Regions from separate parts of the Micrococcus sp. IITD107 genome, predicted to be linked through region 1. Evidence: riboswitches for the same ligand, from Rfam matches in the RefSeq annotation. Region 1 holds a riboswitch; each other region holds the start of a gene.
The links. Region 1 has a riboswitch for S-adenosylmethionine ahead of ACEXHE_RS12715 (acyl-CoA dehydrogenase family protein). Riboswitches for the same ligand answer to the same signal wherever they lie in the genome.

Region 1 (8,437 bases):
CTTCCACCAGCGCCAGGGCTGGGAGATCCTCTTCGAGCTCTCGCACGGCACCCCTGCGCAGAAGCAGATGGCCCAGGACGCCGTGAACCGCTTCTACGGCCCGGCCCTGCAGATGTTCGGCCCGCCGGACGATGACTCCCCCAACTCGCGTCAGTCCATGGCGTGGAACATCAAGCGCTTCTCCAACGACGAGCTGCGCCAGCGCTTCGTGGACATGATCGTGCCGCAGGCCGAGGCCCTGGGTCTGACCCTGCCGGATCCGGACCTGAAGTGGAACGAGGAGCGCGGCCACTACGACTTCGGCGAGCTGGACTGGAACGAGTTCAAGTCCGTGATCGCCGGCAAGGGCCCGTGCAACGTCCAGCGCATGCAGCGCCGCCGCCAGGCCCATGAGAACGGCGCCTGGGTCCGTGAGGCCGCCGCCGAGTACGCCCGCAAGGAAGCTGCCGCTCAGCAGGCCGCCGACACCGCCCTGATCGGAGCCTGAAAGGTGACCCAGCAGCAGAGCAGCCAGAACGCTGAAGAACTGACCATGGCCGCCACCGCCCCGGAGCCCGAGGGCGAGACCGCCTGGGGCCTGTGGGAGGTCTTCGTGCGCTCCTCGCGCGGCCTGTCCCACGTCCACGCCGGATCGCTGCACGCCCCGGACGCCACCATGGCCCTGCGCAACGCCCGTGACCTGTACACCCGGCGCAACGAGGGCACCTCGGTGTGGGTGGTCCCCTCGGAGGTCATCTCCTCCTCGGACCCGGACTCCAAGGGCGGCTACTTCGAGTCGGCCCAGGGCAAGAGCTACCGCCACGCCACGTACTACACCAAGAGTGAAGGGGTGAAGCACCTGTGAGCTTCGCATCCCATGACTCCGCCACCAAGCAGAGCGCCGGCATCGCCATCACCGCCGAGGAGATCGGCGCGTCCGGGGTCACGGCCTCGGAGGATGTGGCGAACTACGCGCTGTACCTGGGTGACGACGCCCTGATGCTGGCCCAGCGCCTGGGCTGGTGGATCTCCCGTGCACCGGAGCTGGAGGAGGACATCGCCTTGGGCAACATCGGGCTGGACCTGCTCGGCCACGCGCGGTTCTTCCTGACCTACGCCGGCACCGCCTGGGGCAAGACCGAGGACGATCTGGCCTACTTCCGTGACGAGCACGAGTTCCGCTCCTGCCGTCTGGTGGAGCAGGAGAACGGCGACTTCGCCCAGACGATCGTCAAGCAGCTGATCTTCTCCTACTACCAGTACGAGCTGTACCGCCGTCTGATGGAGTCGAAGGACGAGACCCTGGCCGCCATCGCGGACAAGGCGCTCAAGGAGATCCAGTACCACCAGGACCACGCCTCCCAGTGGACCCTGCGTCTGGGCAAGGGCACTGAGGAGTCCCACCGCCGCATGGAGAAGGCCCTGTTCTACATGTGGCCCTATGTTGACGAGCTCTTCGCCGACGACGAGCTGCTCACCCGCCTGGCCGAGCAGGGGATCGCCGTGCTGCCCTCCTCCCTGCGTGAGGACTTCGACCGCCGGATCGAGGCGATCCTGGCCGAGGCCGAGCTGCGCGTGCCCGCCGTGGACGGCGCCTGGGGCGGTGACCGTTCGGGCGAGTTCTCCGAGCACCGCGGTCACATCCTCACCGAGATGCAGGTGCTCGCGCGCCAGCATCCCGGCGCCACGTGGTGAGCTGTCCCGTTCTGACCTGACCTGTCCTGTCCACATCCCCTGAGCGCCCTGATCCAGTGAGATGACCACCATGAGCTCCAGCCCCCGCCCCGTCCGGGACTCCCGCGAGGTCCTGGGTGACATCACCGAGCAGATCCTGGGCGCCCAGGAGATGGACCGGCGCACCGCCCAGCTGCGCCGGTCGCAAGGCCTTCCCGACGACGGCCCCGCACCGGAGGCGTCCGGCTCGCCGGACGCTGAGGTCCCCCACCACGAGCTGCGCCCGCAGGACCCGGATGCCGCTCGCGTCTGGGACGCCGCGGCCCGGGTGAACGACCCGGAGATCCCCGTGCTCTCGATCGCCGACCTGGGCATCCTGCGGGACGCCCGCGTGGAAGGCGACCGGGCCGTCGTCGTGATCACCCCCACCTATTCCGGCTGCCCGGCCATGGAGACCATCACCGATGATGTGAGCTCCGCTCTGAAGGCCGAGGGCTGGGACCAGGTGGAGGTGGAGCTGGTGCTGCAGCCGGCCTGGACCACCGACTGGATGACCGAGGACGGCAAGCGCAAGCTCAACGAGTACGGGATCGCTCCGCCCACCGGGAAGGCCGCGGCCGGACCGGTGCGGATGGGGCTGGCCGTGAAGTGCCCGCGCTGCCATTCGCTCAAGACCCAGGAGCTGACCCGGTTCGGCTCCACTGCCTGCAAGGCGCTGTACACCTGCCAGGACTGCCTGGAACCCTTCGACTACTTCAAGGTGCACTGATGACTGAGACCACAGAGACCACCGGCCGCCGCCGTGCCACGTTCAACGAGCTCGAGGTCGCCGAGGTCCGGCGCCTGACCGCCGACTCCGTGGAGGTGGCCTTCGCCATCCCCGAGCAGCTGCAGGACGACTACGACTACGTGCCCGGCCAGTACGTGGCGCTGCGCGCCCAGATCGACGGCCAGGAGGTGCGCCGGTCCTACTCGATCTGCACCGACCCGAAGCCCGGTGAGATCCGTGTGGCCATCAAGAAGGACCTGGGCGGGCTGTTCTCCACCTGGGCCAACGAGAACCTCAAGGCCGGAGACCGCATGGAGGTGATGAACCCGCAGGGCGCGTTCACCTCCAAGGTCAATGTGACCTCCATGAACGACGCCGAGAAGCTGGCTGAGAAGGAGGTGGCTGGCAAGGCCAACGTCCACCTGGTCGCCTTCGCCGCCGGCTCGGGCATCACCCCGATCATGTCGATCGCCAAGGCCGTGCTGCGCGCCTCGAACACCTCCACCTTCGACCTGGTCTACGCCAACCGCTCCGCGATGGACGTGATGTTCTCCGAGGACCTGGGCGATCTGAAGGACAAGTACCCCTCGCGTCTGGCCGTGCACCACGTGCTCTCCCGCGAGCAGCGGATCAGCCCCCTGATGTCCGGGCGGATCGACCAGGACAAGCTGGACGAGCTGCTGAACCATGTGGTGCGGGTGACCGAGGCCGACGAATGGTTCCTGTGCGGCCCGTTCGAGCTGGTGCAGATGTGCCGGGACACCCTGGCCAAGCGCGGCGTCCCGGAGGACAAGATCCGCTTCGAGCTGTTCACCACCGGTCAGCCCGATCGCCCGCAGGGCCAGCAGGGCCGTGCCGTGGTGGCCGACCCTTCCGGTGAGAACTACACCATCGAGTTCCGTCTGGACGGGCTCTCCTCCTCGATCGAGTCCCCGGTCTCCGCCCACGAGACGGTGCTCAACGCCGCCCTGCGCGTGCGCCCGGACACCCCGTTCGCCTGCGCCGGCGGCGTGTGCGGCACCTGCCGGGCCAAGGTGGTCAAGGGTGAGTTCGAGATGGAGGAGAACTACGCCCTGGAGAAGGACGAGGTGGAGCGCGGCTACGTGCTGACCTGCCAGACCCGCCCGACCTCCAAGGAACTGGTCGTCGACTTCGACGCCTGATCCTCTCCTGAAGGGACTGATCCCATGATCGAGCTGACCTACACCGGCCCGGCGGACTCCGTGGCCGAGGTGACCCTGAACGCCCCGCAAAAGATGAACTCGCTGGACGAGCAGGCCCTGGCCGACCTCGCCGCCGCCTACACCGAGGCCGCGGCGAAGGCCCAGGAGGGCTCCGTGCGGGCGCTGCTGCTGCGCGGCGAGGGCCGCGGGTTCTGCGCCGGCCGGGACATCTCCAACGTCACCCCCGCCACGGACGACGCCTACGACTACCTGGCGCAGAAGGTCACCCCCGTGCTGCGGCAGATGGCCGACTTCCCGGCACCGACCTTCGCCGCCGTGCAGGGTGCCTGCCTGGGCGTGGGCCTGGGCCTGGCCATCGCCACCGACGTGGTCTACGTGGCAGACACCGCCAAGATCGGCTCCCCGTTCGCCAACCTGGGCGCCACCCTGGACTCCGGCGGGCACGCGCTGTTCACCGAACGGCTGGGCGCCCACCGCACCCTGGACCTGATCTACACCGCGGAGCTGATGAGCGGCGACGAGGCTGTGCGCTCCGGGCTGTTCTCCCGGTCCGTTCCGGCCGATGAGCTGCTGGAGTTCACCCGGACCAAGGCCGCCGCCGCGGCCCAGGGCGCCACGCAGGCGTTCCTGGCCTCTCGCGCCCTGGTGGCCCAGGTCCGCGACGAGCGGATGGGCCTGTGGGACTCGGTGGAGAAGGAGAACCGGACCCAGGGCGACCTCTGCGGCACCGCCGACTACTCCGAGGGGTTCGCCGCCTTCCAGGAGAAGCGCAAGCCGAACTTCACCGGCCGGGGCTGACCGCCCCCGCCGCCGGGGAGGGGGCTGCGTCACCGATGGCGTTCAGCCCCTCCGGCAGGGTGCCGTTGATCCAGTAGTCCCCCAGGGCCCGGGCGCGGAAGGCGATCGGGTTGTGGGTGGCCACCGTCTGGGCGTTGCGCCAGTGGCGGTCCAGCCCCTTGGACGTGGAAGTGGCCGAGGCGCCCACCGTCAGGAACAGGTCCTGGGCCGCACGCAGGGCCAGCTCCGGCACGGTCACCTGGGCGTGCTCTACGGCGACCTCCGCCAGATGCAGCTCCCGGGGCACCTCACCCTGGTGGCCGAAGCGGTCAGCTCCGGTGGCGGCGGCCGCCGCCAGGGCGTCGTCGAAGGCACGGGCCGCGTGCAGCACCGTGGCCTCGGCGGAGAAGGCCGAGGCCGCGATCCGGCCGGTGGCCTCCTGGATGAGCGGATCCTCCCGGAACGGCAAGCCGGAGCCGGTGTTGAACGTGCGCGCCCGGCCGGCCACCGTAGCGGCGGCGTCCCGGCGGGCCGCCCGGGCGATCCCGGCCAGCACCGCCAGCAGCACCAGCTGGAAGAACCCTGCCTCATGAATGGCCTCCGGGGTCCCCACGGTGCGGCCCAGCACGGCGTCCTCCGGGAGCTGGACCTGATCGAACACGGCGGTGCCGGTGCCGGTCAGCTTCTGCCCGAACCCGTCCCAGTCGTCCTCCAGGGTGACGCCGTCCGCATCGGTGGGCACCAGGGCGAACCGGCGTCCGGGCTGCACCGTCCCGTCTGCGTCCTGCACCGCCGCGGAGACCCGGGTGTAGTCGGAGAAGATCGAGCCGGTGGCGTAGAACTTCCGGCCGTTCAGCGTCCACCCGTCCTCGGTGGGCCGCAGCACTGTGTTGAGCGTCCCCAGACGGTTCCCGCCCTTCTCGGTGGACGCGTTCCCCACCGTGACACCGGCCAGGACCCGTGCATACCAGGTGGCCTGGACGTCGTCGGGAAGGAAGCGGAGGGACTCCACGAAGCCGGCGTGGGAGCGGTACAGGTGGGCGATGTTCGAATCCGCCTCAGCCAGGTCGATCAGCAGGCGGATGAAGTCCTCGATGCTCGCACCCGCCCCGCCCTGGGCCACGGGGACGCGGAGGGCTCCGAACCCGGCCTCGTCCAGCATCCGCACCTCCTCGAACGGCAACCGGCGCTCCAGGTCCCGTTCCAGCGATCCGGCCGCGATCTGGTCGAAGAGCGGCTGGAAGCGGGCGGACAGGGCGGTGTAGGCGGTGCACATGCGGCGGTCCTCTCGGTCACACCGACGAATCGCGGTGCCCGCCGACGCGGCTCAAGGCCGGGCGATGCGGGACCGGGTCTCCATCGGTCCTGGCGGTAGCACCCGTCGGGGAGGCCCCACGGGTTGCTGCGGCGTCACGGAGCCAGGTCTCTCAGCCGCTCTGGATGGTGATGCGGTCAGACTAGGCGGCACGGGACGGAGAGCGCCGTCACATGGCGTCGTGTGACGCAGACGGGGGTGTCCAGGGAGGGCTGGTCGCCACGCTGCTGGACGCCGCCATGGGCGAGGCTGTGCGGGACGGGCTGGAGGAGAGCGAGAAGACCGCCACCGCCCAGCTCGCCGTCACCTACCTGAACCCTGGCCGGGTCGGAGACACCCTGACGGCCACTGCCGAGGTGCGCAAGCGCGGCGGGAAGCTGGTGATGGTGGAGGAAGAAGTCTCCACCCAGGACGGAGATCCGGTGGCCCACGGGGTGGCCACGTTCACCGTGAGCCGGGACTGATCAGGCGTCTGTCCCGGCGGCCTGGTCCGGGTCCTGCACGGCGGGGGTGCGCAGGGCCAGTTCGGCCAGCACCTCCACGGCGCGGGGCAGCACAGCGTCGTCGAACACGGCCCGGGGTGAGTGGTTGCTCTCGGCCGTCTCCGGGTCCTGCCCCTCCGGCACCGCACCCAGCAGGATGTAGGCCCCGGGCACGCGCTGGAGCACCTCGGAGAAGTCCTCGCTGCCCGGCTCGGCCTCCGGAAGGTCCAGGTAGGACTCCGGCCCGTACAGGTCCTCGATCACCTCGCGGGCGAACTCCACCGCGGCGGGGTCGTTCACGGTGACCGGGAACTCGCAGTCAGGCCGCACGTCCGCAGTCATCCCGTGGGCGGCGGCGATCCCGTGGGCCATCCGCTCCACCGCCGGGATCAGCCGCTCCCGCGACTCCGCCGAGAACGTGCGCAGGGTGATCCCCAGGGTGGCGGTGTCCGGGATGATGTTCGCCGCCGTCCCCGCGGTCAGGTGACCCACGGTGGCCACCACGGGGTCGAACGCGTCGAACTGCCGGGTCACCAGCGACTGCAGCGCCATCACCATCTCGGCCGCCACCGGAACCGGGTCCTGGGCCAGGTGCGGCACCGAGCCGTGCCCGCCGTTGCCCTGCACCGTGACGATCAGGTCATCACAGCCGGCCTGGATGGGACCGGGGCGGCTGACCAGCATGCCGTGCGGGTACTTGGCGGAGTACACGTGGATCGCGTAGGCGGTGTCCACGGGCTGCCCGGCGGCCTCGAGCAGCCCCTCCTCGATCATCCGCTTCGCGCCGCCATCGGTCTCCTCCCCCGGCTGGAACATGCCCACCACATCGGCCACCAGCTCCTCCCGGCGCTGTCCCAGCCAGGCCAGCGCGCCGTAGAGCCCGGCGGTGTGCAGGTCGTGTCCGCAGGCGTGCATGGTCCCGGGCACCTCGGGCGCATAGTCCAGCCCGGTCTCCTCGGTCACCGGCAGCGCGTCCATGTCCCCGCGCAGCAGCACCACGGGCCGGCGGGTCCCCTCCGGCACGGGGGCGCCTCCCCGCAGGACCACGACGACGGAGCTCAGCTCCCGGCCCACGGTCACCTCCAGCACGGGCTGGCCGGTGCGCGGGTCATCGCCCAGCTGCTGCTGCAGGCGGGCGAGCCGTTCCAGCACAGCCGCCTGGGTGCGGGGCAGATCCAGGTCCAGCTCAGGGTGTCCGTGCAGCTGCCGACGGAACTCGATCACGTCCCGTGCCAGATCGGCAGGGACGTTCGGCGCCAGGGAGCTGACGGAATTGGAGTCAGAAGCAGTCGGCGGCTGGGACTGGTTCACGGTGCACCTCGGCGGACGGGACAGCCCAGGCGGTACCGGGCAGTCAGCAGATCGGACTCCTTCACGGTACGCAGGCGGACCAGAGTGAGCCACTCCACGCGGACTCGAGCGGGGAGACCTGCGACCGCGGGTGACCGACGGATAAAATGATCGTCGTTCATTTTAGGAGTATGATGTGCGTCATACTCCATCCGCGGCCAGCGGAGGACGGCGGGAAGGAGCCCTTCCCTCCCCGACACCTGAGACGGAGCATCCGATGACCGAGACCACCACTCCAGCGCACGCCGGCACCGTCATGCCCCCGGAATGGGGCCCGCATGAGCTGACCTGGATGTCCTACCCCACCCCCAACGACACCTTCGGCCCGGCCGGGTCCAAGACCCTGGAGCGCGCCCGGACGGCCTGGACCCGTGTGGCCCGCACCATTGCCCGCTACGAGCCGGTCCGCGTAGTAGCCCATCCCGACGACGCGCAGGACGCACGTGAACGACTCGGAGAGGGCATTCAGGTCCTGACCGCGCCGCTGAACGACGCCTGGATGCGCGATGCCGGACCGTCGTTCGTCCACAACGCAGAGGGCGGTCTCGCCGCTGTGGACTGGGTGTTCAACGGCTGGGGCGCCCAGTCCTGGGCGTCCTGGGACCTGGACGCCCAGCTGGGCCGGCTCGTGGCGAGCCAGGCCGGTGTCCCCGCGCTCTCCTCCGATCTGGTGAACGAGGGCGGCGGATTCCATGTGGACGGCCAGGGCACGGTCCTGCTGACCGACACCGTGCAACTGGACCCCGATCGCAATCCTGGAGCCACCCGCGAGTCCGTGGAACAGGAGATCCATGCCCGCCTCGGCACGTCCCGGGCGATCTGGCTGCCCCGCGGGCTGACCCGCGACTACGACGGCTTCGGCACCCGGGGGCACGTGGACATCGTGGCCACCTTCGCCTCCCCGGGA
Region 2 (8,437 bases), on a different contig from region 1:
CCACCGTGCTACCCCAGGAGCCAGGCAGAGTGGCCTCGAACCAGTCCGGCCAGCGCTCGCCGAGCACATCCGGCAGCAACCGCACCGCCGCCGACTTCTCCGGGGTCCACGGACCGCGGAAGGAGAACGCCTCGGCCAGATGCGGGCGCAGCGGCTCCACGTCCACGCGGGCCAGGCGCTCACACAGCTCCCGCAGCACGCGGGGGTCACCGGAATGCGGCGGGTGTGCGGTCCCCGGGACATAGTCCTGCACGACGGCGGCCGTCCCCTTCTCATTCGAGGTCACCTCGGTCAGGGCGCGGGGGAGGGAGATGGCCAGGTTCTGGGTGGCCAGCGCCTCCAGCAGAGCCACGCGCCGCGGGAGCAGCCCGGCGGCCTGGGGGCTCCGGGTCATCCGCAGCACGCCCTGGCCGGGGACCACCAGCACGCGGTGGAACTGTCCGCCCTCCTCCACGGTGCCCTCGGACCAGTCCACTCGGGTCAGTCGATCGCGGGCGGCGGGGGAGAGCCAGGGGAGGGGCCGGGCAGCGGTGCGGACGGCCAGCTCCAGGTCAGCGGGGGTCGGTGCAGAGGCCATGCCCCCACCGTAGTCCCACGTCCTGTCTCGTCCTGTCCTCTCTTGTCAGGGCCTGCTCCTACACTGTCCGGGTGAGCCACCGCCGTCCTGCATCTTCCGAACAGTCCGCCGGGCACCTGCCCGGCCAGCTGGGGCGAGCCCTGCCTGCTCCGTCCGCACGCGCCGTGGGCTGGGAGATCGGGATCGTGCTGGCCCTGTCCCTGGGACGTTCGGGCGTCTACGCGATCGTGGACCTGATCGAGAAGATAACCCGTGCACCGCTCCGGGACCAGGTCACCACGCTCAACCCGCCCCTGGCTCCCCGGCCCCTGTTCGATCTGACCTATCAGCTGCTGGGCATCGGCTTCGCCCTGGTCCCGGTCCTGCTGGTCTTCCACCTGCTCTGGATCCACGGGCGCAACCCCTTCCGGACCTTCGGACTGGACCTGCGCCGGCCCGCACGCGATCTTGGCTGGGGCGCCCTGCTGTTCCTGGCCATGGGGCTGGGCACGCTGCTGGTCTATGCGGTGGGGCGCTCGGCAGGTGTGACCACCGCCGTGGTGGGCAGTGCCATGAACGAGCACTGGTGGACCACGCCGGTGCTGATCCTCTCCGCCCTGCGCCACTCCCTGCTGGAGGAGGTGATCGTGGTGGCCTGGCTGATCGACCGCCTGTCCTACCTGCAGCGGCTGCGCTCAGGCGTTCACTCGGCGGGCACCTCCGGTGCCTTCTGGCCGGTGAACCCGTGGGCCGTCGTCGTGATCTCCTCGTTGGTGCGCGCCAGCTACCACCTGTATCAAGGTCTGGGCCCGGGGATCGGCAACCTGGTCATGGGGCTGGTCTTCGCCGTCTTCTACCTGAAGTACCGCAGGGTGATGCCGCTCGTGGTGGCCCACCTGCTGTTAGACGTGGCCGGGTTCGTCGGATACCCGCTGCTGGCACAGCTGGGCTGGTTCGGCACCTGAGCTGGCACCGGACCGGCAGGGACTCAAAGGGTGATGGTGCCCTTCGGCGTCTCGAAGCTCACGGACATGATGCCCGGGGTACCGGAGGGGGCCACGAACTCGATGTCCAGGTCCTCGACGAGCTGATCGGAGTTCTCCAGGCCCAGCCAGGAGCGGACCCGATCGCGGGAGCCGCCGATGGTCACGGTCTTCAGGGCGGCCTCTGCGGGGGCCGCCAAGGAGGGATGCAGGTCCTCAGTGCCCTCATCCCACTTGATGATGAAGGGGACCTGGGGATCGGCGATCAGGCCCTTGATGCCGATCTGCTGCCAGGTCAGCTCGCGGCCGTCCGGGAACTTGCGGTTGCCCGGCACGGCGTTGCGCTCCAGGCGCTGCTCGAACGGGGAGAGGTCGTCCACGGCGACGACCCAACCCAGCCAGCCGCCGCCCATCTCCGAGCGGGCACGCACGGCCTGGCCGAACGCCGCCTTCTCCGAAGCGGGGTGGTCCAGCACCTCCACGACCTCCAGGTACTGGCGGTTGGCCAGGGGGAAGATCGCATTGCGGGTGCCGAAGCGGGGGTGGATGCCGCCCTTGACGCGTTCGATGCCCAGGGCATCGGCCACTCGGGCGACGGTGTCCGTCAGGCCTTCCGGTCCGGCGGCGTACGAGACGTGGTCCAGGCGCATCATGTGTTCATCGTCCCACTTTCAGGGGGAGGCGACGACTTAGGGTCACCTAACTTTGCGAGCTGCGTCACAGTGTGTCGCATGGGCTCCACGGGGTGATCCGGACCGGGTGGATCTGGCACACTGAGGGCAGGTCATGAGTGTCAGCGTCAAGCCCCGGCTCGCTGGCCGGCAACCCTCCAACTCGCGGTGGGGTGCCCCGGGTGAGGACCAGGCAGGCACCACAACGGTGCAGGCAAGCGCGGGCCCACGCCCTGGCTGCCGGTGAGCCGCTCCACAGCGCGCTCCGGGTGATCCTCGGACGCGGACTGATCCAGGGGCGGTGACCGCAGCTGGCGGACAGGCCCTGAGAGATCAGGAGTCACCATGACGCAGGAGCACACCCCCGAGCAGCAGGCTGCAGAGACTGCAGAGACCGCGCAGACTGCAGGGCCCGAGAGCTGGGGCTTCGAGACCCGTCAGGTCCACGCTGGCGCGCACGCCGACCCCACCACTGGGGCCACGGCGCTGCCGATCTTCCAGACCACCTCCTTCGACTTCCCCTCCGCCCAGACCGCGGCGGACCGCTTCGCCCTGCAGGACCTGGGGCCGATCTACACCCGGATCGGCAATCCCACCACCGGCGCAGTGGAGGACAAGATCGCCGCACTCGAGGGTGGAGTCGGCGCCCTGCTGCTCGCCTCCGGCCAGTCCGCCACCACCTTCGCCGTGCTCAACGTGGCCGGTGCGGGTGATCATGTGGTGGCCTCGGCCTCCCTGTACGGAGGCACCCAGAACCTGTTCAAGCACACGCTGGCCAAGATCGGGATCAGCACCACGTTCATCCAGGACCCGGACGACCTGGACGAGTGGCGCGGCGCCGTCCAGGAGAACACCAAGCTGCTCTTCGGTGAGGTGCTGGGCAACCCCCGTGGAGACGTGCTGGACATCGCCGGCGTGGCTCAGGTGGCCCACGAGGCCGGGGTGCCGCTGGCCGTGGACTCCACGCTGACCACGCCCTACCTGGTGCGCCCGTTCGAGCACGGCGCGGACATCGTGGTCCATTCGGCCACCAAGTACCTCGGAGGACACGCCGCTGCCATGGGCGGGGTGCTGGTGGACGGCGGCAGCTTCGACTACGCCCAGCACCCGGACCGGTTCCCCGGGTTCAACCAGCCCGACGAGTCCTACAATGGGCTGGTCTTCGCCCGGGACCTGGGCGTGGGCAGCGCCTTCGGGGCGAACCTGTCCTTCATCCTCAAGGCCCGCGTGCAGCTGCTGCGCGACTACGGCAGCACCATCAGCCCCTTCAACGCCTTCCTGATCAACCTCGGTCTGGAGACGCTGAGCCTGCGCATGGAACGGCATGTGACCAACGCCCAGCGCGTGGCCCAGTACCTGGAGGACCACGCCCAGGCCAGCGGGGTGACCTACCCGGGGCTGGCCTCCAGCCGCTGGCACGAGCGGGCCCAGACCTACCTGCCGAACGGGACCGGGGCGGTGCTGTCCTTCGAGATCGAGGGGGGCCGCGAGGCCGGTGCGCGGTTCGTGGACGCGCTGACCCTGCACCACCATGTGGCCAATGTGGGCGATGTCCGCTCCCTGGTCATCCACCCGGCCTCCACCACTCATTCCCAGCTGACCGAGGCCGAACAGCGCGCCGCCGGAGTCACCCCCGGGCTGGTCCGGCTCTCGGTGGGCCTGGAGAGCATCCAGGACATCCTGGCCGACCTGGACCGTGGGTTCGCCGCGGCGGGTTCCGGGGCCGGAGCCTGAGGAACGGGAGCGCCATGACGGACACCCTGACGCACAGCACGCCCGTGAAGGACGGCCCGCCCGTGCCGGAGAGCGCCCTGCGCACGCACAGCATCGGCCCCTTCGAGTTCGAGACCGGCGGACGGCTGCCGAACGTGGAGATCGCCTACGAGACCTGGGGCACCCTGAACACGGACCGCTCCAACGCGGTGCTGATCCTGCACGCCCTCACCGGGTCCACTCATGTGGCGGCCACCGCGGCGGATCCGGAGCCGGGGTGGTGGGAAGGACTCGTCGGTCCGGGTCGCCCCCTGGACACGGACAAGTGGTTCGTCCTGGCCCCCAACATGCTGGGCGGATGCTACGGGACCACCGGGCCGTCGTCGTTGGATCTGGAGGGGACCCCCTGGGGCTCCCGCTTCCCCTTCACCACCATCCGTGACTCGGTGCGCGCGGAGGCCCTGCTGGCTGATGCGCTGGGCATCCAGAGGTTCCACGCCGTCGTCGGGGGATCCATGGGCGGAGCCCGGGCGTTGGAATGGGCCGCCACGTTCCCGGACCGGGTGGCCGGAGTGGCGGTGATCGCCTGCGGTGCGCACTCCACCGCGGAGCAGATCGCCTTCGCCCAGTCCCAGACCGCGGCCATTCGCCTGGATCCGCACTTCGCCGGCGGGGACTACTACGCAGGCCCGGTGCCGGAGGGCGGCCTGGGCATCGCTCGGCGGATCGCGCACATCACCTACCGCTCCGAGGCCGAGCTGCAGGTCCGGTTCGGGCGGGAGCACCAGCCCGGTGAGGACCCCTTCGGTCACCCCGTGGCCCGCGGCGGGCGCTACCAGGTGGAGTCCTACCTGGACCACCAGGCCGGCAAGCTGGCGCGGCGGTTCGACGCCAACAGCTACCTGGTGCTCACCGAGGCCCTGATGAGTCACGACGTCGGCCGGGGACGTGGCGGGGAGAGCGCGGCGCTCGCTGCGGTCACCGCGCGGGCCTTCGTGGCCGCCGTGGACTCAGACCGGCTGTACTGGCCCGAGCAGTCCCAGGACCTCGCCCGGCGGCTGGGCCACGCGGCCGGGGCCGACGGGGACGCGGGCGTCCCGGTCCACCTGATCGACTCCGCGATCGGACACGACGGATTCCTCACCGACCTGGAGCAGATCTACCCAGAACTGGTGCAGACGCTGCAGCTGTAGGGGTCCCACGGTCCGGGGCTCCTGGAGTGATCAGTCTCCGTCCGGTCCTGCGCCCAGCGGCATGGACTCACCGAAGTTCGCCTCGACCAGATCGATGATGGGCCCGGCCTCAGGCCGCTTGGCAGACCGGCCGTCCCCGGAGGACTGGCCGCGCAGGCGGCGCAGCACCCAGGGACCCAGGTGCTCGCGGGCCCAGCGGGCATCCTCGGCCCGTGCCTGACGCCAGGTGCGGGGTTCGGGCGCCGTGGGCTCGGCCGGATCCAGCCCATGGGGGACGTTCAGGGTGTCCAGCACCATGCGGGCGATCGTGTGGTGGCCGATGCTGGAGAAGTGCAGACGGTCCGCGTCCCACATCTCCGGGCGGGTCAACTCACGCAGCGCCCACATGTCCGCCACCACGGCGTCATGCCGGCGGGCGACCACCCTGATGTTCTCGTTGAAGATCGCCACCTTGCCGCGGATCTTGCCGACCACGGGGGTGTCACGGATGTCCGCCCCGTTGAACAGGACGATGGTGGCACCGGTCTCGGTCAGGCGGCCGACCAGCTCGTCGAGCTTCTCGGCGGTGCGGTCCGGGTCGCCACTGGGGCGGATGACGTCATTGCCGCCGGCGCACAGCGAGATCAGGTCCGGGTTCAGGGCGATCGCCGGCTCAGCCTGGTCGGCGGCGATCTGGTCGATCAGCTTGCCGCGCACCGCGAGGTTCGCATACGCGAACTGGCGCTGCTCCGGGGTGGCGCCGGCCGTCGTCGGGACCTGCCGTGCCAGCTCCTGGGCCACCCGGTCCGCCCAGCCGCGGTGATAGCCGGGGTGGCGAGGATCCGGGTCACCGATGCCCTCGGTGAAGGAGTCGCCCAGGGCCACATAGCGGCGCCACGGGTGGGGTCCCTGGTCAGCGTGATCGGCGGTGAGGGCGGGCTGCGGGGGCTGTTCAGACTGTGGCACGGAATACCACCCTAGCTGAGGCGGCGGGGAGGGACCGGACCGTCCCCGGTGTCCGGGCCGGCAACGGGTGATCACTCAGTAGGCTGGTGTGCATGACGTCGAGCACTGCATCACATCGCGAGCCCACCGTCCGCTGGTCACGCCCTGAGGAGGAGCGCGAGGGCAGTCACCTGCTGGTGATGCTGCACGGACTGGGCGCTGATGAGAATGATCTGTTCGGGATCGTCCCTGAGCTGCCGTCCAAGTTCACCGTCGCCTCTGTGCGGGCGCCCATGGCACTGGACTACGGCGGATACACCTGGTTCCCGGTGACGCAGACCCTGATGGCGGATCCGCTGCAGGTGCGGGCGTCGATCGAAGACCTTCGGGCGTGGGTGTTGGACCAGGCGCCCAAGTTCTCCAGCGTCTCGCTCCTGGGGTTCTCCATGGGCATGTCCATGGCGACCTCGCTGATGCGTCTGGACCCCACCGCCTACGCCTGCACCGTGGGGCTGTCAGGATTCGCCATCGACCCCGATGCGGGCCTGGAGCCGGCACAGCGGGGGACCGGTCCGCTGGCAGGGTTCTTCGATGACGCAGCTGTGGCCCGGGCCCAGCCAAAGATGTTCTGGGGCCGTGACCAGGAGGACCCGGTGATCTCCCCTGAGAAGATCGAGTACACGCACGCCTGGGTGACCCAGCATATGGACCTGACCAAGGTGCTCTACGCAGGCATCGGCCACGGGATCGGGCCGCAGGAGCTGCGGCACGTCGGTGAGTACCTGGACTACATGGTCAGGTGATGACCGGCCGGTCAGGCCACGCCGGTCACTGCTGCAGGGCAGAGACGATCTTGAACGCCTCGCCGGAGTAGTCCACCACGTCACCGTGGCGCAGCTGATGTCCGCGGCGCATCTCCGGGGTGCCGTTCACGTGGACCAGGCCGGCGTCGATCACCGCCCGGGCGTCCGCTCCGTCCTCCACCAGATTGGCCAGTTTCAGGGCCTGGCCCAGCTTGATGGACTCATCGCGGATCTGCAGCGGTGCCGGATGAGAGGTTGGATTGGCCGGGGCGTGATGTTCCATGTCCCCATTCTTCACCTTTCGAGCGCAAATGCCAGGCATGCCGGGGCCGGAGAGCTCCTCGGGCCCGGCGTCAGGCGGTCCGTCCTGGCCAGGACAGTGCGGTCCCTGCATCCCCCTAGAATGGTCCGGGCCGGAGCGACTCCGGCCGCTGTACTGAACCCCACCACGCGCCAGTGCGCAGGCCGCCGCCAGCGGCCCTGTACCAGACACGGATGTGATGCCCTCATGGCCCCCAAGTCCACTCTCGACTCCGTCATCTCCCTCGCCAAGCGGCGCGGCTTCGTCTACCAGGCCGGTGAGATCTACGGCGGTTCGCGGTCCGCGTGGGACTACGGGCCCCTGGGGGTGGAGCTGAAGGAGAACATCAAGGCCGAGTGGTGGAAGACCTTCGTGCGCGGCCGCGAGGACATGGTCGGACTGGACTCCTCCATCATTCTGCCCCGCGCCGTGTGGCAGGCCTCGGGCCACGTGGACACCTTCACGGACCCGCTCGTGGAGTGCACCTCCTGCCACAAGCGCCACCGCCAGGACCACCTGCAGGAGGCGTTCGAGGCCAAGAAGGGCCGTGCCTCGGAGTCCATGGACGAGATCGTCTGCCCGGACTGCGGCACCCGCGGCCAGTGGACCGAGCCCCAGACCTTCTCCGGCCTGATGAAGACCTTCCTGGGCCCCGTGGACAACGAGGAGGGCCTGCACTACCTGCGCCCGGAGACCGCACAGGGCATCTTCGTGAACTTCCTGAACGTGGTGAACTCCGCCCGCCGCAAGCCCCCGTTCGGCATCGGCCAGATCGGCAAGGCGTTCCGCAACGAGATCACCCCGGGCAACTTCATCTTCCGCACCCGTGAGTTCGAGCAGATGGAGATCGAGTACTTCACCCACCCGGACCAGGCCGTGGCCTCCTACGAGGAGTGGGTCGAGGCCTGCTGGAACTGGTTCGTGGACCTGGGGATCGATCCGGACCACATGCGCCGCTTCGACGTGCCGGACGGCGAGCGTGCCCACTACTCGGCCGCCACCATCGACATCGAGTACCGCTTCGGCTTCCAAGGTACGGAGTGGGGCGAACTGATGGGCATCGCCAACCGCACCGACTTCGACCTCTCCAACCACACCGAGGCCTCCGGCACGAAGATGCAGTACTTCGATCAGGGCACCGGGGAGCGCTACACCCCGTACGTGATCGAGCCCTCCTTCGGCCTGACCCGCTCCATGATGGCCTTCCTGGTGGACGCCTACGAGGAGGACGAGGCTCCCAACTCCAAGGGCGGCGTGGACGTGCGCACCGTGCTGAAGCTGGACCCGCGCCTG
Region 3 (4,560 bases), on a different contig from region 1:
AGCAACGGGCGTGAACTCGCCCTGCTCCTGCCGGAATGCGTCACGCCTGCGACTTTGCGTACCGACTGCCGGTACGACAAGTCGCAGAGGTGACGCAGAACGCCGGGGCAGCGTCCAGACGGCCACGGCACCCCCACAACGAGGCCGGCCCAGCACCTGCCCAGCGTGGTGCTGGGAGGTGCTGGGCCGTCGTCGGGAAGCCGGCGGAGCCGGGTCCGGAGCTGCGGGCGTGCCTGCCGGATCAGAAGGCCGGGGTCACGTCACCGTTGGGCCAGGTCTCCTCGATGTAGTCCTTGACCTCCGGGGAGTGGAGCAGCTCGTCGAGCTTCTCGATGGCCGGGGTCTTCTCGCCCGCGCGCCAGGCCAGGAAGTTGGCGTAGGGGTTGTTCTCCACCGACTCCACGATCACGGCGTCATCCGTGCTCATCCCGGCCTGCAGGATGAAGTTGCCGTTGATGATGGCCAGGTCGATCTGCGGGTCCTGGACGATCTGGACCAGGATCTCGGGCTGGTTCTCCTCGAACTTCAGGCCCTTGGGGTTCTGCTCGTCGGTCAGGGACAGGGCGGCGGAGTCCTCTTCGATCCCGGAGAGCAGCCCGGCGGTCTCGAGCATCTTCAGGGCGCGGGGCTGGTTGCCCGGGTCATTGGTGATGGCGATGGTGGCGCCGTCCGGGATGGACTCGGGGGAGTCGTGCTTCTCCGAGAACCCGGCGTAGGGCTCGATGTGCACCCCGGCGCCGTGCTCGAACTCGTAGCCCTTCTCCTTGACCTGGGCGTTGAAGAACGGCTCGTGCATGTAGTAGTTCGCGTCCGTGGAGCCCTCATCCAGGGAGATGTTGGGCAGCTGGTAGTCGTCGAACTCCTCGATCTCCAGGTCGATCCCGGCGTCCTCGGCCAGGTTCTCGTCCACGAACTCCAGCACGCGGGCGTGCGGGACCGGGTTGGCGCCGACCTTGACCACGGTGCGGTTGGCCGGGTCCAGGGTGGCGTCAGCGGACGGGGCGGTGTCCCCGCCACCGGCGCCGCAGGCGGCCAGTGCGCCGGCCAGGGTCAGTCCGCCCAGGCCCAGCAGCAGGCGGCGGTTCAGGGGAGTGCGGGGGGTGTTCAGATTCGACTGGTTCGACATGGTCTTGGCCTTTCGTGCCGAGGGTGCGGAGGGGTACAGGAAGGTCAGAGGTATAGGACGTTCAGGGTGTGCAGGAGGTCAGGACGTGCGGCCGGGGCCGTGCCCGTCAGCGGTGGTCCACGCGGCGGATGATCAGGTCGCCGATCCACTGGATCAGCTGGACCAGCAGGACGATGATCACGATGATCACCAGCATCACGCCGGGGTCCCAGCGCTGGTAGCCGTAGTTGTAGGCCAGTCGGCCCAGGCCGCCGCCGCCGATCAGACCGGCCATGGCCGAGTAGCCCACCAGGGTGACCAGCGTGGTGGTCACCGAGGCGACCAGGCCCGGCATGGCCTCCGGGAGCATGACCTTGCGGATGATCTGACCGCGCGTGGAACCCATCACCCGGGCGGCGTCCACCGTCCCTGAGGGCACCTCCCGCAGCGAGGTCTCCACCAGACGCGCGAAGAACGGCACGGTGGCGATCGTCAGAGACACGCAGGCGGCGATCGGCCCGATGGCCGTGCCCACCAGCCACTGCGTGAACGGGATCAGCGCGAGCATCAGGATGGCGTACGGGATGGAGCGGGTAATGTTCACGACCACCGCGGAGAGCAGCGCGTTCAGCCAGCGCACGGGGCGCAGTCCCGCGGGGGAGGTGACGTGCAGGACCACGCCCAGGGCGCCGCCGATCAGCACGGTCAGCACTCCGGAGATCGCCACCATCTGCAGGGTCTCCACCAGTGCCTCGGGCAGCGCGTTGGTGGTGACGGGGTTCTCGATCAGTTCGGTCAACCAGTTCACTGGGCACCTCCGAGGGTCTGGGCGGTGTCCTGGGCGGCCTCCAGCTGGGTGCGTGTGCGCACCTGGGCCCGGAAGTCCCACTCCTTCAGGAAGTCCACGACGACGGCCGCATCAGCGGGTGCTTCGGCACCGGCAGGTCTGGGGCCGGGATCCGGCAGGGAGAGCAGATAGTGGGAGAAGCGCTCCCCGGCCAGGTCCTCGATGGACCCGGCGACCACCCGGACGGGCTGGTCGAAGCGGTTCTCGATCAGGCTGGCCACCGGGATGCCGGCGCTCTCACCGCGGCCGAGCACCTCCACGAGGGTGCCCTCGGTGTCCAGGGCGGACTCGGGCAGGGGCAGCAGCGCCGCGGAGAGCCGGTGGTCCAAGCGGGAGGCCACATCGGCCAGGGGACCGCCCTCCACGATCCGTCCAGCCTCCAGCAGGGAGACGGAGTCGCAGAGGCGCTTGACCACGTGCATCTCATGGGTGATGACCAGCACGGTCAGCCCCAGGCGGGAGGAGAGGCCCCGGATCAGCTCCAGGATCCCGTCCGTGGTGGCCGGGTCCAGGGCAGAGGTGGGCTCATCGCACAGCAGGATGTCCGGCTCGGTGGCCAGGGCCCGGGCGATGCCCACGCGCTGACGCTGGCCGCCGGAGAGCTGGGCGGGGTAGGAGTTCTCGAAGCCCTCCAGGCCCACCAGGCTCAGCAGCTCCTGGGCGCGGGCCCGGCGTGCGGTCTTGTCCTTGCCGGTGACCTCCAGCGGGTAGGCCACGTTGTCCAGGGCGGTGCGGGAGGAGAGCAGATTGGCGTGCTGGAAGACCATGCCGATCCGCCGGCGGGCCTTCAGCAGGTCCCGGTCGCTGACGGAAGCGAGGTCAGCACCGTTGATGGACACGCTGCCCTCGGTGGGCCGGTCCAGCAGGGTCAGGCAGCGCACCAGGGTGGACTTGCCGGCGCCGGAGTGCCCGATGATCCCGTGCACGTCACCGGCGGGGACCTCCAGGTCCACGCCGTCCAAGGCGGTGATGGTGCGCGAGCCCTGGGGGTAGAGCTTGCGCAGTCCCCGGATGGAGATCATCGGCGCCGCAGTCGCGGCAGAGCCGGGCGGGGTGTTTCGGGCAACGTCAGACACAGTGGAAACTCCTTCCATCGTTCCTGGCGGTAGCACCTGCGCCGGCCCCTGTGGGGGTGCGTGGTTGCTGCGGCGTCCTCGATCCAGGTCTCTCAGCCGCTCTTGATGGGATGCGGTCCGCTGGGCGTGGACCGGTGGGTCTCACGCCGGCAACGTGCCGCGTCGAGTCAGTCTAGCGGCCGAGGGGCCCGCTCATGCGCACTGTGTCCTCTACGTCACAACGCACGCTGGACGGGCCACTCACCTTTGACCACGGCGGCGGGGTCCTTGCGGCGCAGGTACTCCTGGAAGCTGGCCGACTGCTCGGCCTTCCACCGGATCTGCTCTTCATGCAGCTGCTCGAGGGCCACCCGGACCTGCGGGTAGCGCCGGGCCAGGGCATCAGCCACCCCGACGGCGGCCAGCGAGTCAGCCGCGGAGGTATGGGCATCCAGCAGGGGCACCCCGTAATGGGCGCTGACGTCCGTCAGGGTCCGCTTGCCCTTGCGGAAACGGTCCACCTGCTTGTCGATCACATACGGATCCACCACCGGGACAGGGGAGAGCGGGGGCAAGCCATGACGGACCAGCTCCCGGTCCATCACCGTGAAGTCGTAGACGGCGTTGAACGCAATCACCGGGATGCCGGTGGTGAACATGTCCCGCAGGGTCTCACCGATCTCGGCTACCGCCACCGGGGCGGGCATGCCCTCGGCCTGGGCCTTCTCCGTGGTGACCCCGTGCACGGCAGCGGCCTCGGCGGGGATCGGCACTCCCGGGTCCACCAGCCACTCATAGGAGGCGGCCGGCTGACCCGTGGGGTCCACGAGCACCAGGGAGGCGGTCACGATCCGCGCGGTGTGCGGGTCACGCCCCGTGGTCTCCAGATCGAAACCGGCACGCAATCGCTCATGCCAGGGGCCGTCGTCGTGCCCAGGGGGAACGGTGGCGGGCGCGGCGGGCTCAGGGGCGGCAGGCTGTTCGAAGCTCACCTGGCCCACGCTACCGGCAGGGACGGACATCGTGACGTCACCCACAGGGGGATGTGCACGCCTACCCTGGACGGATGCGCCCGTTGAGCATCGAGCCCGGCCCCGGGATCCCCGGGGGAGCTGTGGTGCCCGCGGCCGAGCTCACGGAGCAGTTCGCGCGCTCGTCCGGACCCGGCGGGCAGGGCGTGAACACCACGGACAGCAAGGTCCAGCTCTTCCTGGACCTGGCCACCACCACGGCGTTCACCGAGGCCCAGCGCCAGCGGGTGCTGCGGAACCTGGAGCATCGGCTGGCCGGCACGGTCCTGATGGTGGAGGCCTCCGAGCAGCGCGCCCAGGTGCGGAACCGGACCGCCGCCCGCCAACGGATGGCCGAGCTGTTGCGTGAGGCCCTGGCCCCACCACCCCCGGCGCGGCGGGCCACCCGTCCCACCCGGGGATCGGTGCGGCGCCGACTGGCGGCCAAGCAGCGCCGCTCCGAGATCAAGGATGCCCGGCGCAAGCCCCGCGACGACTGACCCTGTGACGTTACGGAGCCCACCCGGATTCGTGGTCCAGCTC
Region 4 (8,437 bases), on a different contig from region 1:
CGTCGTCCTCGAAGGCCAGATCGTCCTCGTCCTCCTCGGGCTCATCGTCTTCGGAGTACTCGCCGCGCTCCTGATAGTCCGGGACGCGGTTGTAGTCCTCGTCCCCGTCCAGTAGGTAGGTGTCTCGGCGCAGCGGATCGATGGCGTCCAAAGAGTCAGGATCGTCCGAGGAGCCTTCGGCGGGGGAGCCGTCACGGCCGTCCTCCGGCGATTCCAGATCGTCCTCGACCTCGTCCACGAACTGCTGGTCGAGCTCATCCTCGTAACGGGACATCACGCACCTCCAGTGGGTCAGGCGGCCTGGGTGTGGCGCTGGTGCCGAACCCGGCCGTGTGCGCCCAGTCTAGACCTCGCGGCGGCTGCGCCATAGGCCGATCAGACCCACGGCCAGGGCGGCGAGGAGCAGCAGCGGGACCACCCAGACCAGGGACGAGCTCTGGGAGTCTGAGACCAGGTCACGGGTGTCTGAAGCGTCCGGTCCAGCCTGGTCCTGAGGGGTCTCCACGATCACCGTCTCCGGTGCCAGCGTGGGCTCCTGGACCGTGGGTGCCGCCGGGGCGATGGTGCTGTCCGGTGGGCTGCCTGGAGCCAGCGGGGCGGTGCCACCGTCTGCAGAGCCGGCCCCCGGACCTGAGCCCAGGGCGATCGGCAGCAGGGGTCCGTCCTGACGGTTCGACTCGGCAGGGGAGTCGGGGCTGGGCTGCGCGGGCGACGGGGCTGGGGCCGAGGTGGGCGCGGGGCCGGGGGTGCCGGGTGAGGTGGTCGGCGCAGGGGCGGTGGCCGTGGGAGCCGAGGTGGGGGTGGGCGCAGACGTGGTGGTGGGCGCCGGTGCCGGGGAGGACGGCGTGCCGGTGGACGGCGGTGCGGACGTGGGCGCCGGAGTGGTGCTCGGAGCAGGGGCGGGAGTGGGGGGCTCCGGCGTGGGAGAGACGGTCGGCTCCGGTTCCGGCTCCGGTGTGGGGGTGGGGGCCGCCTCGACCTTGACCGTGATCTCGCAGCTGCTCGTGGTGCCCTCTGTGTCAGTGGCCGTGACCGGGATGTAATCCTCTCCGGCGTAGTCGGTGGGGGCGGTGTAGGTGACGGTCAGCCCGGACACGCTCACCTGTCCGCCGGCGGTGGAGCGTCCGGCGGTGATGGTCACTGAGGCGTCGCCGACCTCCACTCGCGCGGATTCGGTGCGGCCGCTGATCACCAGCAGACCCGGGCAGCTCACCAGGGGCGGGGCCGTGGTGGGGGTGATGCTCTCGGACGGTGAGGGGGAGGGCTCAGGCAGGGTGTCGGCCGCGGCCGGGAGGGCGCCGGTGACCAGGGCGGAGCAGAGCAGGGCGGCACCGGTCAGGGCGGAGGCGGTGCGGCGAGGAGAGGTCCTGGGGGATGACTGCGCTCGAATCGCGCTCGCTCGGCTGGGGCTGGGTGACACGGTCGAGTCGACGCGTGGCATGATCTCCCCCTGATCAGCCGGAGTCCCTCTGCAGGGTTGGCCCCGTGCTGCCCGCTCCGTCCAGCGGAACGGACAGCACCGGCGTAAGAGTTATCTTACTGTGATCTGGCGTCTCGGCAAGGTCTCATGTGAGCGAATGTGACCAGGGCCTCAGGTCAGACGCCCCTCCGGCACGGCCACCTTGCTCGGATCGTCGGTGACGATGTGGCCCACGGCGGCATCCACGGCCGCCATGGTCGAGTCGTCCAGGTACAGGCCGGAGGCCTTGACGTTCTCGACCAGCTGCTCCGGACGCGAGGCGCCCACCAGCGCGCCGGCCACATTGGGGTTCTTCAGCACCCAGGCGATGGCCAGCTGACCCATGGTGCAGCCCACGTTGTCCGCCACGGGCTTGAGCTTCTGCACGGCGGTGAGGACCTCGTCGCGCATCCAGCCGGCGATCATCTTCTTCCCGCCGCCCTTCTCGTCGGTGGCGCGGGATCCGGCCGGCGGCTCCTGGCCGGGCAGGTACTTGCCGGTCAGCACGCCTTCGGCCATGGGCGACCACACGATCTGGGAGACGCCCAGGTCCTCACAGGTCGGCACCACCTCGGGCTCGATCACCCGCCAGAGCATGGAGTACTGGGGCTGGTTCGAGATCAGCTGGATGCCCAGCTGCCGGGCCATCCCATGGGCCTCCCGGATCTTGTCCGCCGGCCATTCGGAGACGCCGATGTACAGGGCCTTGCCGGCACGCACCACATCGGCGAAGGCCTGCATGGTCTCCTCCAGCGGGGTCTCCACGTCATAGCGGTGGGCCTGGTAGAGGTCCACGTAGTCCATCTGCAGGCGCTGCAGCGAGCCGTTGATCGACTCCATGATGTGCTTGCGGGACAGCCCCGTGTCATTGGGGCCCTTGGGGCCGGTGGGGAAGTAGACCTTGGTGAACACCTCCAGGGACTCGCGGCGCTGCCCCTTCAAGGCCTCGCCCAGCACCACTTCGGCCTGGGTGTTGGCGTAGGTGTCCGCCGTGTCGAAGGTGGTGATGCCCTGCTCCAGGGCGGTGGCCACGCACTGGTGGGCGATCTCGTTCTCCACCTGGGAGGCGTGGGTGAGCCAGTTGCCGTAGATGATCTCTGAGATCTTCAGTCCGCTGTTGCCGAGATACCTGAATTCCATGGATCCACCCTAATGTGCTCTGGCGGACAGGGATACTACGACGACGGCCGCTCACCCGGGTGGGTGAGCGGCCGTGGTGTGCCGGTGCCGGCTCAGAGCGAGCCGGGCGGTCGAGTCAGATCAGAGAGGGCGGACCGAGGCGGCCTGCAGGCCCTTGGGGCCCTGCTGCGACTCGAACTCGACCTTCTGGTCCTCCTGCAGCTCCTTGAAGCCGGAGCCCTCGATGGCGGAGAAGTGCACGAAGATGTCAGCGGAGTTGTCGTCCGGAGAGATGAAGCCGTAGCCCTTCTCAGCGTTGAACCACTTGACGGTACCGGTAGCCATGATGGCCCCTTTCATTCGGTGTCGCCCACCGGTGTTCCGGCGGGATGAAGCGATGTGTTGCACCGCTTGCACGACTCCGACAGGCCCGGGGGGCCGGCTGGTGGACCGCTTCAAGACGGACAGCTACTACAACTTCGAGATCGATGGTACTGGCTTCCTCAGTGATTGGACACCGTCCGAAAAGAGCAGACACGGAGTTCGCCCAGAGTTCACCCGTCTGCTCTCACAGGGGTGGTTCGGAGTCCCGTCCGCGCAACCGATCCATCTGCCGACGGTCGCGTTTGGTGGGACGCCCCGCCCCGCGCTCCCGCACCGGGACGGCCATCATCTCCCGGGGGACAGGCGGTGGTGAGTGGTCGATGTAGTGCCGGACCGCCTCCGGTGCTCCCACCCGTTTGGAGAGCAGTCCGGTCACCTCCAGGATCCGTTCCCGGCCGGGTTGGCGCAGGCGGATGGTGTCTCCCACCGTCACAGACTGTGCGGCCTTGACCGGGGCGCCGTTGACTCGGACGTGGCCGGCACGGACCGCGGCGGTGGCGGCAGAGCGTGTCTTGTACATGCGCACGCCCCACAGCCAGGCGTCCAGGCGGACGGGGCCGGACGGGGTTCTGGAAGCAGGAGGTGGAGGAGTCATCTCCGACATCGTAGTCAGCGGCCAGGCACAGGTGTCTCGGTGCCCTGGCGGCAGACAGTGAGAGACCCCGGGCCGGCTGCGTGAGGGGAACGCATTCTCGCCGGGCCCGGGGCCTCTATGTCATCACTCGCACCTTGATGAGGTAGTCACCACTGTAGGAGTCGGGTGTGGGAGTGGGCCTGGAGCCAGCTGGGAGGTCGCTGGGAAAGATGCAGGACGTCCTACTGATTCGTCACTGGTTGCCTTCGGCCGTGCGCAGGTTGCGGAAGGCCGAGCGGTGGAACACCAGCGGCTCGTGCTCGCCGGACTGGTCCGAGACGCCGTGGACCTGCAGCAGCACCATCTGGTGGTCCCCGGCCGGCAGCTCGGCGTAGACGGAGGTCTCCAGCCAGAGGGCGGCCCCCTCCAGCAGCACGGCGCCGTCCTCGGTGACCTGCAGGCCGAGTCCGGCGAACCGGTCTCCGTCCTTGCTGGCCATCTGGCGGCAGACCTGGTCATGCCCCTCGGCCAGCACGGAGACGCCGATCCGTTCGGCGCGGCGCAGCCGAGGCCAGGTGCGGGAGGAGTTCTGGACGGCGAAGGAGACCAGCGGCGGGTCGAGGGAGACGCCCACGGTGAAGGAGGAGGCCACGAGCCCCTCCTTGACGCCGTCGGCATAGCCGGCCAGGGCGGCAACGCCGGAGGGGAAATGGGAGAACGCGTTGCGCAGGGAGAGCGCGGAGAGGTCGGTGCAGAGGACGGTGTCCGTCTCCAGTGCGGTGGACTCGTGAGTGGCCAAGGCGGTCATGGTCAGGCCTTCCTGAACGTGCGCGGCTGTGCCAGGGCGATTCTGCTCAGCTGAGCGGTCCCGTCCGGGCTGTCCGGCGGCCCGGACGGGACCGCTGGACTCAGTGACGCTGTACTTGTCACCCGGGGTGGTCCGAGCGACCGAATCATCACCTGGAGCACCCCACTACTGCGTGAGAGGGTTGCCGTCCCGCCAGCCAGGGCTGCATCGGCGGGGACTCGTGATTCTGGGTATGACGCTAGGACAGCGGCCCGGGGCAGGTCAAAGCCCCGTCCACATGCCGGAACGCGGTGCCGGAAACGGGGGCCGCCTTCACGCCACAGAACGTCACACTCAGCTGAACCGCAGCCGCACGGCCGCGCCGTGGGCGGGCAGGCCCTCGGAGTCGGCCAGGGCGGAGATGTTGTCCGCGAGCTCCTTCAGTCCGGTCTCCGCATAGCGGATCTGCTGCTGCAGGCGCAGGAACGTCACCGTGTTCAGTCCGGAGGAGAACCGTGCTGAGCCGCCGGTGGGCAGCACGTGGTTGGACCCGGAGGAGTAGTCGCCCAGCGGGACGGGGGAGTGCCCGCCCACGAACACCGCGCCGGCGTTGGAGATCCGGTCCGCCACCTCAGCGGCGTTCTCGGTGTGCACCTCCAGGTGCTCGGCGGCGTAGGCGTCCGCCACGGTGATCGCGGTGTCCAGGTCCGAGACCACCAGGATCCCGGACTGCTCCCCACCCAGGGCCTGGCGGATCCGCTCCTCCTGGGCCGCGCCGGGCACCTGCTGCTCGATCTGCCGGACCACGTCCGCCGCCAGCTCCGGGGAGGTGGTGATCAGCACGGAGGCGGCCAGGGGGTCGTGCTCAGCCTGGCTGATCAGGTCCGCGGCCACCCAGGCGGCGTCCGCGGTGGCATCAGCCAGCACGGCGATCTCCGTGGGCCCGGCCTCGGCGTCGATCCCGATGGTCCCCAGCAGCGCCCTCTTGGCCGCGGCCACATACACATTGCCCGGACCTGTCACCAGGTCCACCGGGGCGCAGACCTGCGTGCCGTCGTCGTCCCTCACGCCGTACGCGAACATGGCCACCGCCTGGGCGCCGCCGGCCGCGTACACCTCGTCCACACCCAGCAGGGCACAGGCGGCCAGGATGACCGGGTGCGGCAGCCCGCCGTGCTCGGCCTGCGGGGGTGAGGCCACCGCCAGCGAGGCCACACCAGCGGCCTGGGCCGGCACCACATTCATCACCACCGAGGAGGGGTACACGGCGCGGCCTCCGGGGACATAGAGACCCACCCGGTTCACCGGCACCCAGCGGTTCACGACGACGGCCCCCTCGCCCAGCTCGACCGTGGAGTCCTCCGGCATCTGGGCGCTGTGCACGCGGCGGGCACGGCTGATGGACTCCTCCAAGGCCGCACGGACCGTGGGGTCCAGCTGCTCCAGCGCACGCTCCAGCGCCTCAGCCGGCACCCGCAGGGAGGGAGGGCGGACACCGTCGAAACGCTCTCCCAGGTCCAGCACCGCCTGGACGCCGCCGTCACGGACCTGGTCCAGGATCGGGCGGACGGTCTCCACCGCGGAGCTCACATCCAGTTCGGCCCGGGGCAGCACGGAGAGGGGATCGACGTCCTGGCCGCGCAGATCGGTGAGGGAGAGCATGGGGTCCTTCCGGAGACGGTGCTGAGACGGGTGAGAGTGACTCAGTCTCCATTCTCCACCTGTCCAGGGAGCGGTGAGTGAACGGTGTCAGACTGGGGTCATGCCCCTGCTGACCCCACCTGTTCAGTCCCTCCTGGCCCCGGTGGCCCTCGCCGAACCCGGGCCCGATCCCACCGGTCCCGTGGAGGAGGCCGTCCCTGACCCGGTGCAGGAGTCCGCTGAGGGCACCGTGGAGGCGATGGGCCCCGTGCTGGGGATCCTGGTCAACATGCTGATCGGGGTGGCCGCGGCCATCGCCCTGGTGGCCGTGGTGGCCCTGGTGCTCAACGTGGTGCTGCGCCGCCGGCCCGAACTGCGCCAGCAGATCCGGCGGGTGCGGATCCCCGTGATGACGGCCCTGGCGCTGCTGGCCGCCCGGGTGGCCCTGGGACTGACGGCCGAGGGTGAGCCCTGGTTCGACGCTGTGCGGTTCCTGCTGTTGGCCGGGGTGGTGGCTGCCCTGGGGTGGCTGGCCCTGCGCGTGGTGCGGATCGTGGAGGAACGGCTGCTGGTCAAGTACCAGGCGGCCGGAGTGGACGACCGCCGGGACCGCAAGATCCGCACCCAGACCATGCTGCTGCGGCGGATCCTCAACGCGGTGATCATCGTGATCGCGGTGGCCGCCATCCTGCTGGCCATCCCCTCCGTGCGGGCGGTCGGCGCCGGCCTGCTGGCCTCAGCCGGTGTGCTCTCCGTGGTGGCCGGCCTGGCCGTGCAGTCCACCCTGACCAACGTCTTCGCCGGCGTGCAGCTGGCCTTCACCGACGCCATCCGCGTGGGCGATGTGGTGGACATGGAGGACACCTTCGGCACGATCGAGGAGATCACCCTGTCCTCGGTGGTGGTCAAGATCTGGGACGGCCGCCGGATGATCTACCCCTCCAGCCACTTCACCACCACCCCGTTCGAGAACTGGACGCGCACCGGCTCAGCGCTGTCCGGGACCGTGCTGATGGACGTGGACTGGAATGTGCCCCTGGACGCCATGCGGGAACGGCTGCGGGCCCTGGTGGAGTCCACGGAGCTCTGGGACGGGCGCGAGTGCTCCATGCAGATCACCGACGCCGTGGGCGGCATGGTCCAGATCCGCGCGGTGGTCTCGGCCCGCAACTCCGGTGACCTCTGGGACCTGCGCTGCCTGGTCCGCGAGGACTTCGTGACCTTCCTGCGCGCTGACCACCCGGAGGGCATCTACGCCCAGCGGATGCTCGAGGCCGTCCCCGGGCTGGCCCGCGGGCAGGCCCACGGCCAGGGCGGGCAGGGCAGGACGGGAGCTGCACCCGGTGAGGATTCGCAGCAGCCGCAGCCGAGCGCGCCCGGTGAGGGGACGTCGTCGGGACAGGCCGGAGCCGGAACCCGTCCCGACCGGACCGGGGACACCGTGCCCGGGCCGATCACGCAGACCTCCCCGTTGGCGCAGGTGAGCGAGGACTCCTCGATGTTCACCGGATCCATCACCGCCGTGGAGCGCAACCGGGAGTTCGCCGGGCCGGGCGAGGCGGCCTACCAGGAGCGCAAGGAGCGGCAGGAGCGGCAGGACCGCAAGGACACCGGGCAGCTGCCGGTGCAGGCCAGGCCGGAGCATCAGCCGGAGTCCGAGGGCCGAGCCGGCTGACGCGCTGACTCGCGGAGGCGCCGGGCCGACCGCGGCGGGGTCAGTCCCTGCGGGCGCCTTTCAGCGGCTCCTTGACGCAGAGCACCGGCTGGTCGATCTCCTTGAGGACGTCGTCGGTGACCGATCCCATCAGGAACTTGCCGAAGGAGCCGCGGCGGCGGATGCCGACCACCACCAGGGACGGGTCCAGTTCGGCGGCCACGTCCCGGATCTCCTCCACCGTGGAACGGCCGCGGGCGAACTGACGGAACTCCGTGCGCAGTCCGGAGGCGTCCAGCACCTGCTGCAGGCGCTCGGCCTCGGCCTCGTCCACCGCGGCGTCGTGCTTGTGGTCTCCGCCGGGCGTGGCATTGACCACCACCAGGTCCTCGTGGGAGAGGTGGGCCAGACGGATGGCCTCATCCAGGGCGGCCCGGCTCTCCTCGAACGGGGCGTAGGCGACGAGGATGGTCATGAGCGGGACTTCTCTCCGGTGCGATCGGCAGGGCGAGCGGGGGCGGACTGCTGCGCGCTCACCGTGGACACGGTGGACGCCTGAGGGTCCTTGGATGCCTTCGAGTCCTTCATCTCTTTGGCCTCGTGCCGGGAGAACCACTCGAGCACGGCGTCCGGGCTGAACCGGGCGGCGCGCATCAGGGAGCGGTAACGGCGCGAGGGGATGCAGACGCTCTGCCCCTGGGCGGCGGCGGTGAGTCCCTCGCGGACCACATCATCCACGTCCATCCACATCCACTTGGGGTGCGAGGCGGTCTTGATCCCGGCGCGCTGATGGAATTCGGTGCGCACCAGTCCCGGGCA

Region 2: another riboswitch for S-adenosylmethionine. It lies ahead of ACEXHE_RS00020 (PLP-dependent transferase); the one in region 1 lies ahead of ACEXHE_RS12715 (acyl-CoA dehydrogenase family protein).
Region 3: another riboswitch for S-adenosylmethionine. It lies ahead of ACEXHE_RS06705 (methionine ABC transporter ATP-binding protein); the one in region 1 lies ahead of ACEXHE_RS12715 (acyl-CoA dehydrogenase family protein).
Region 4: another riboswitch for S-adenosylmethionine. It lies ahead of ACEXHE_RS08765 (flavin reductase family protein); the one in region 1 lies ahead of ACEXHE_RS12715 (acyl-CoA dehydrogenase family protein).

Annotation. Positions count from the first base shown of each region.
Region 1 covers NZ_JBHFFN010000009.1:60,079-68,515, reverse strand. The annotation lists gene paaA (1,2-phenylacetyl-CoA epoxidase subunit PaaA) at 1-487, shown strand, start outside; gene paaB (1,2-phenylacetyl-CoA epoxidase subunit PaaB) at 533-844, shown strand; gene paaC (1,2-phenylacetyl-CoA epoxidase subunit PaaC) at 841-1,674, shown strand; gene paaD (1,2-phenylacetyl-CoA epoxidase subunit PaaD) at 1,826-2,422, shown strand; gene paaE (1,2-phenylacetyl-CoA epoxidase subunit PaaE) at 2,422-3,585, shown strand; gene ACEXHE_RS12720 (enoyl-CoA hydratase/isomerase family protein) at 3,610-4,404, shown strand; gene ACEXHE_RS12715 (acyl-CoA dehydrogenase family protein) at 4,388-5,659, opposite strand; SAM riboswitch class I at 5,737-5,830, opposite strand; gene ACEXHE_RS12710 (PaaI family thioesterase) at 5,872-6,162, shown strand; gene ACEXHE_RS12705 (M20 family metallopeptidase) at 6,163-7,491, opposite strand; gene ACEXHE_RS12700 (agmatine/peptidylarginine deiminase) at 7,748-8,437, shown strand, end outside.
Region 2 covers NZ_JBHFFN010000001.1:758-9,194, forward strand. The annotation lists gene ACEXHE_RS00005 (phosphotransferase family protein) at 1-577, opposite strand, end outside; gene ACEXHE_RS00010 (CPBP family intramembrane glutamic endopeptidase) at 694-1,521, shown strand; gene ACEXHE_RS00015 (VOC family protein) at 1,545-2,192, opposite strand; SAM riboswitch class IV at 2,322-2,437, shown strand; gene ACEXHE_RS00020 (PLP-dependent transferase) at 2,556-3,944, shown strand; gene ACEXHE_RS00025 (homoserine O-acetyltransferase) at 3,959-5,116, shown strand; gene ACEXHE_RS00030 (SGNH/GDSL hydrolase family protein) at 5,147-6,061, opposite strand; gene ACEXHE_RS00035 (alpha/beta hydrolase) at 6,154-6,843, shown strand; gene ACEXHE_RS00040 (RNA-binding S4 domain-containing protein) at 6,869-7,126, opposite strand; gene ACEXHE_RS00045 (glycine--tRNA ligase) at 7,352-8,437, shown strand, end outside.
Region 3 covers NZ_JBHFFN010000002.1:501,688-506,247, forward strand. The annotation lists gene ACEXHE_RS06695 (MetQ/NlpA family ABC transporter substrate-binding protein) at 242-1,126, opposite strand; gene ACEXHE_RS06700 (methionine ABC transporter permease) at 1,233-1,913, opposite strand; gene ACEXHE_RS06705 (methionine ABC transporter ATP-binding protein) at 1,910-2,974, opposite strand; SAM riboswitch class I at 3,040-3,140, opposite strand; gene ACEXHE_RS06710 (3'-5' exonuclease) at 3,244-3,999, opposite strand; gene arfB (alternative ribosome rescue aminoacyl-tRNA hydrolase ArfB) at 4,074-4,517, shown strand.
Region 4 covers NZ_JBHFFN010000004.1:95,414-103,850, reverse strand. The annotation lists gene ACEXHE_RS08790 (hypothetical protein) at 1-274, opposite strand, end outside; gene ACEXHE_RS08785 (Ig-like domain-containing protein) at 344-1,420, opposite strand; gene ACEXHE_RS08780 (aldo/keto reductase family protein) at 1,592-2,599, opposite strand; gene ACEXHE_RS08775 (cold-shock protein) at 2,720-2,923, opposite strand; gene ACEXHE_RS08770 (RNA-binding S4 domain-containing protein) at 3,147-3,557, opposite strand; gene ACEXHE_RS08765 (flavin reductase family protein) at 3,790-4,344, opposite strand; SAM riboswitch class IV at 4,451-4,570, opposite strand; gene hisD (histidinol dehydrogenase) at 4,678-5,985, opposite strand; gene ACEXHE_RS08755 (mechanosensitive ion channel family protein) at 6,086-7,639, shown strand; gene ACEXHE_RS08750 (universal stress protein) at 7,680-8,093, opposite strand; gene ACEXHE_RS08745 (SDR family NAD(P)-dependent oxidoreductase) at 8,090-8,437, opposite strand, start outside.